Regions from separate parts of the Yersinia vastinensis genome, predicted to be linked through region 2. Evidence: predicted binding sites of a transcription regulator. Region 2 holds the regulator's gene; the other holds the start of a gene.

Region 1 (3,314 bases), 1.0 Mb from region 2:
ATACTCTTCCAGCCCTTCTTTTTTGAGTTTCTCACAAATTTCGGCAGTACGACGGCATTGCCAAACAATCGCGTTGTACACCGGTTTACCGGTCGCTTTATCCCAAACAATGGTGGTTTCACGCTGGTTAGTAATGCCGATACCGGCGATTTCATCAGAACTGATACCGGCTTTAGCCAGTACTTCGACCAGTGTTGAGCTTTGAGTTGCCCAGATTTCCATTGGGTCATGCTCAACCCAGCCCGCTTTCGGGTAAATTTGGGTGAATTCGCGCTGAGAAACACTCACGATATTAGCATCGTGGTCCAGTACCACAGCTCTGGAACTGGTCGTTCCCTGATCAAGCGCGACAATGTATTTCTTTTGAGTAGTGTTTTCAGTTGTCATAGTTAGCCTACTTTTAAGTTGCCGTTTATACCCGTTATCTTTCATGGCGTTGGTACGTTGGCTGTGCCATGAAATCTACCGGGTATATTAGATTATCTATTAATTACGCTTTGCGTTCTGTGGTCGTCACCGTGGTTTCTTCATCATCAATGGCACACACATCGCAAGGTAAGTGGCGGCCAATCAGAGCACGATAGCCAAAAGCACCGACCAAAGCGCCGACGATAGGCCCTAAGATAGGGACTAGGAAGTAAGGAATGTCACGCCCGCCAGTGAAGGCGACTTCACCCCAGCCGGCAAAATAAGCAAATAGTTTTGGACCAAAATCACGTGCTGGGTTTAATGCGAAGCCTGTCAGCGGCCCCATTGAACCACCGATAACAGCAATCAGAATACCAATGAGTAACGGTGCCAGTGGGCCGCGAGGAATACCATTACCATCGTCAGTCAGTGCCAAAATCAGGCACATCAAAATAGCAGTAATGACGGTTTCAACCAGGAAAGCCTGGAAAACAGAAATGTGCGGATTTGGATAAGTAGAGAAGATACCGGCCAAGTTCAGGCTTTCAACACTGCCACGAGCTATCTGATGGGTTTGTTCAAAATCGACAAACAGGTTGTAGTAGAGACCATACACTAATGCCGCTGCACAAAATGCCCCTGCAATTTGCGCCACAATGTAGGGAATGACTTTACGGCGATCGAAGCAGGCAAATAACCACAATGCAATGGTTACCGCCGGGTTAAGATGAGCGCCAGAAATTGCTGCTGTTAGGTAGATGGCCATGGCAACACCCAGGCCCCAAATGATACTGATTTCCCACTGCCCAAAACTGGCGCCTGCCAATTTCATTGCAGCAACACAGCCCACACCAAAAAAGATGAGTAGAGCAGTACCGAGAAACTCCGCGATACATTGGCCCTTCAAGGTCGAACTAGCGGTTTGGCTCATAGTAGATGTCCTAGAGACAGAGATTTATAGGGTATTTCTTATTTTTGCCCTTCAGACAACGAAGGGAGTGATGTAAATTTATCGTTAACGAGCATAAACGAGAAATAGCGAAATCAAAATGTGTGTGGTGCGTCATAAAAATGAGCGATTTCGCGTTATTCACGGACGTTAAGGTACTTTGAAAGTGTGATCAGACCAGTACTTTTGTTTTCAGTTGTTAAGGGCATGTATAACTTTACAGGATTGGTCATAAGGGTTTTTCAGTTTTTGCTGATGGTTCCTGAAACGAAATTGCTACAGAGTGTGGTTTGTACGGGTATGGCGCTAGACAGGGGGGGGCTGGCTACATACAATCGTTTCACAGGGTCATCGTTTTTATCAAGCGGCGTTGCTTTGATGAGGAACGCGTTAAACCAGCGCTTGTTACACGAGTTCGATAGCCATATAGCGCGATAAGTATTCACAGCAGTTTCATCTGCTAGTTGTTGTTTTAGTTAGAGCAGCAACTCAAGCTAAAAATGATGACTGCGACCAAGAGATGTACGCCTTGCTACCATAAGGGGACCGAAGAATGTCATTTGAAGTATTTGAGAAATTGGAAGTTAAAGTTCAGCAGGCGATTGATACCATCACTTTGTTACAGATGGAAATTGAAGAGCTGAAAGAGAAGAATAACACCCTGTCCCAAGAAGTTCAGGAAGCGGCTGGTGGCCGTGAAGCGCTAGTGCGCGAAAATGAGCAACTGAAACAAGAACAGCATGTTTGGCAGGATCGTCTGCGGGCTTTGCTGGGAAAGATGGAAGAAGTTTGATTTTGGCGGTTAAAGTGTAAACAATAACCGGCGTCAAATGAGAAGGGTAAAGGGCGATATCGACATCGCCCTTTCTTATGAAATCAGTGGGATATTACTCAATATCCAACGGTTCTTCTGACAGAATAATACCGGTGTTGTCTGCGTACAAATGGTCGCCGGAGAAGAACGTCACACCGCCAAAGTTCACGCGGATATCACTCTCGCCGATACCTTCATCTGCAGCACCCACCGGGATGGCTGCCATCGCTTGGATACCAATATCCAACTCAGCCAGTTCATCAACCTGACGAACTGCACCGTAAACAACAATACCTTCCCACTCGTTTTTCAGCGCCAGGTCAGCTAATTCAGCATTAATTAATGCACGGCGAACTGAGCCACCGCCATCAACAACCAGGACACGGCCCAGACCATTTTCTTCAAGTAGGTCAAATAATAAGCCGTTATCTTCGAAACATTTTACAGTGGTTATCTTGCCACCAAATGAAGTACGTCCGCCAAAATTGGAGAACAGTGGTTCTACCACATTTACCTCTTCATGATAGATATCACAGAGATCGGAAGTATCATATTTCATAGGATTAACGTCTGGTTGCGGCTGGGATGTTAAGTATATCCCTTTCTGGCTACTGTTGGCAAAATCATCAATTGTTAAATTTCTCCGAGTAGACTTTATTAGCCGCCACCCGGAGAAAGAAAGCGGCGAGATTAGCTGAGTACTAGGCCGACGGCAAATAGGATATTGGTCAATAGCGCGGCTTTAACCATATGCTCAAGCATGGGGCGCATTCCCGCAGCCGTAGGTTCGCGCAAGACAAATAGGGCGTGTTTGACCAACAATGGAACAGCCAGAATAAAGATCCAACCCTTCCAAGTGTGCAGATTTAATAGGCTAAATAAGGCCAGACAGAAGATAGCGGCAGTGATCAATAGAGCATGGTAATAGCGTGCGATGACTGGGCCTAAACGCACCGCCAGTGTATTTTTACCATTGGCCTTGTCATTTTCGATATCGCGCAAATTATTAATATTGAGAACTGCGGTGGCCAGTAAACCACAAGCCGTGGCGGGAAGCATGACGATGCTGTCAAAGTGCCCAGCCTGAAGATAGTAAGTCCCGGCAACACTCAACCAGCCGAAGAATACTAAGACGGAAATATC
Region 2 (3,314 bases):
GATGAACAAAAACCACGAGTGCATCAACAGCAACAGGAACCGCAAGAGGGGGATAACCGTATCGTTGAGTAAATGCAGCGATTTCAGCAGCCTTCATTGGCCGGCTCATCGGACCAAGTTGAGCAGCCCCGGCAGCCAATGCCGCAGGGGCTGTAGAGGATCCCGCCGCTTGTATTTGCAGATTAACACCGGGGTAGTGATGATTAAAATCTTCCGCCCACAGCGACATCAAATTAGCCAAAGTGTCCGATCCGACACTGGAAAGATTGCCAGACAAGGTGTGGCTTGCCGCTACCGATGATGGCTGCTCCGCCACCGTAGGCGATACCACCGGTTGCGCCAATGCGCCATAACTCAGGCAGAGCATGGCATTCAACAGCGCCCATTTTCCCCATCTCATCAACTTGGTGCCCATGCAGTCTTAGGATTTGACTGCATTCTCGGTTAAAACCGTCGGAACAATCAACCGGTTCGGTAAGGTAAAAATAAATCGCGTACCCAAACCAATTTCACTGATAACATCCAAACGCGCGTCATGGTGGCTCAGTGCGTGTTTCACAATAGCCAACCCCAACCCACTCCCGCCAGTTTGTCTTGAGCGAGCTTTGTCCACCCGATAAAAGCGCTCAGTCAGGCGCGGAACATGCTCAGGAGCAATCCCTGGCCCATTGTCGCTGACCTGAAATTGCGCTCCTTGTGGTGTTTGCTGCCAGCACACCTCAATTTTTGTGCCTTCAGGGGTATGATTAACCGCGTTATAAACCAGATTAGAGACCGCACTGCGCAATTGATCTTCGTTACCAAAAACTTTCAGTTGCTCATTGATACGGAAAGTAATCTCATGACGCCCATTACTCAGTGCCTGAACCTCGTGCTGCAACACTTTCAACATACGCGGAATATCGACCTGCTCATTCATATCCACGTTAGGTGCGGCCTCAATTCGTGATAGCGTCAACAGTTGCTTTACCAACCCATCCATTCGCTTGGTCTGCTCTTGCATGGTTCCTAGCGCTTTTTCGCGTAATGGGCCAGACAATTCCTGGTCATGCATCATTTCCAGATACCCTTGTAACACCGTCAGTGGTGTACGCAGCTCATGACTGACATTGGCGAAGAAATTACGCCGCGCCCCTTCCAATTGACGCATTTGCGTGACATCTCGCGCCACCATAAGTAATTGCCCTTCAGAGTAGGGCATCACACGGAACTCCACGTAATGACCATTATTCAATTGCAGGGTTAGTGGGCGAGAAAACTCTTGTTGCTGTAGATACTGACTGAATTCTGGATAACGTAATAAGTTGAGAATATGTTGACCGTTATCTTCCGGCCAACGAAAACACAATAATTTCTGGGCCAGACCATTACACCAGAAAATATTACCGTCGATCGTAGTCATCACCACAGCATCAGGTAATGATTCAGCACCACTGCGAAAGCGCTTGATAAGCAATGCTAATTCGCGACGCCTCCGGCGATTACGCAGTTGCATCTGGTACAAGCCATAAAATAAAGGCTCCCAACTCCAACGCCCGGCGGGTGGCGTCATGCTGCGGTCTAACCACAGCCAGTGAGATAATTTGAGTTGGTTATAGAAATTCCAGATTAAAGCGGCGAGCACTGAAAGCAGTAATAGCCAAGGGAGATACCCAATAAAGGCACCTAACAATAATGCAGGTAAACAAAAAATAGCCAGCTCTAAAGCCAGCGTTTTCCACGATAAACGTTCTAACACAACGAATTCTCCGGCACTGAAAACTCAGTAGCGCGTTGAGAAACGATATCCAGTTCCCCGGACGGTTTGTACCATTTTGTCATGACCATCAATTTCAAGCGCCTTACGTAACCGACGAATATGCACATCAACAGTGCGATCTTCTACATAAACGTTAGTGCCCCAGACATAATTAAGCAACTGCTCACGGCTGTACACACGCTCTGGATGGGTCATAAAAAAGTGCAGCAATTTAAACTCTGTAGGCCCCATATCTAGCGCTTGCTCGTTAGCCATAACCCGATGTGAGGAGGGGTCAAGACTCAATCCTTGCATTTCAATAACTTCTTCTACTGCCATTGGCGATATCCGGCGCATGACTGCTTTAATTCGTGCCACCAGCTCTTTTGGCGAAAAAGGCTTGGTAATATAATCATCCGCCCCTACTTCCAAACCACGAACACGGTCTTCTTCTTCGCCACGAGCGGTCAGCATCATCACAGGAATATCACGTGTCAGTGCTTCACGTTTCATATGCTTGATAAACTGGATGCCCGAACCACCAGGCAACATCCAGTCTAGCAACACCAAATCAGGGAAAGGCTCCGACAAACGCGCCACTGCGCTGTCATAATCTTCGGCTTCTAACGGTTGGTAGCCATTCTGTTCCAACACAAAGCACACCATCTCACGGATTGGTGCTTCATCTTCCACCACAAGTATGCGTCTTGCCATCATCAATCCTGCCAGTAAGTTAGTGGTCACTATGTTATGCCGCGAGCCATTATGCGTCAGTTTTGTGACATTTTTATGAAAAACATCACGCTCTCGTAAGCAATAAGCATAGTGATTAATTTCATGTTAATTGCAAAATACAGCACTCAAGTTTGCGAAGCGCCTCGGAGATTTTCGCCATCACCTTTTTTTAGCCGAGACATCCGGCGAACAGCGTTTATAATCAGCGCCATTCGATGAGAGATAACCTGCCATAGCGGGAGATTTATGCGCATTATTCATACCTCTGACTGGCATTTGGGCCAGCATTTCTTCACCAAAAGCCGTGCAGCCGAACACCAGGCATTTCTGCATTGGCTTATTGAGCAGATCGAAGAAAATCAGGTGGATGCGCTGATTGTTGCCGGTGATATATTTGATACAGGTTCTCCTCCCAGCTATGCCCGTGAGCTATATAACCGTTTTGTAGTCGAACTCCAACCCACAGGGTGCCAATTAGTCGTGCTGGGGGGGAATCACGATTCAGTATCAACACTCAATGAATCTCGGGGTTTGCTTTCCTATTTAAATACCACGGTAATATCCTGCGCCAGCAACCAACTGGAGCAACAAATCATTATCTTGAAAGATCGCCAACATCAGCCTGCCGCGTTGCTATGCGCTATTCCTTTCTTGCGTCCTCGAGATTTAGTAACCAGCCAAGCTGGTGAATCTGGCGGACAAAAACAGTTAGCGTTGCAAGAAGCCATTGCTAATCATTATCACGCGCTCTATCAGCAAGCAGTTGAACTGCGAACGAAGCTCAGCCTACCGTTACCTATTATTGCTACTGGCCACTTAACCACGGTAGGCGTGACCACAA

The links. Region 2 encodes PhoB, which activates phosphate uptake and scavenging genes when phosphate is short. Its sites were predicted from a motif close to CTGTCATAAAACTGNCNNAT; they were not measured.
Region 1: the regulator PhoB is predicted to act here: its motif matches at 1,469-1,488, upstream of ACIOG0_RS21285 (MIP/aquaporin family protein).

What each region holds. Positions count from the first base shown of each region.
Region 1 covers NZ_CP173260.1:4,598,872-4,602,185, reverse strand. The annotation lists gene glpK (glycerol kinase GlpK) at 1-387, opposite strand, end outside; gene ACIOG0_RS21285 (MIP/aquaporin family protein) at 491-1,339, opposite strand; gene zapB (septal ring assembly protein ZapB) at 1,911-2,150, shown strand; gene rraA (ribonuclease E activity regulator RraA) at 2,245-2,730, opposite strand; gene ACIOG0_RS21270 (1,4-dihydroxy-2-naphthoate polyprenyltransferase) at 2,862-3,314, opposite strand, start outside.
Region 2 covers NZ_CP173260.1:3,551,256-3,554,569, forward strand. The annotation lists gene ACIOG0_RS16565 (PstS family phosphate ABC transporter substrate-binding protein) at 1-400, opposite strand, end outside; gene phoR (phosphate regulon sensor histidine kinase PhoR) at 422-1,738, opposite strand; gene phoB (phosphate response regulator transcription factor PhoB) at 1,763-2,452, opposite strand; gene sbcD (exonuclease subunit SbcD) at 2,720-3,314, shown strand, end outside.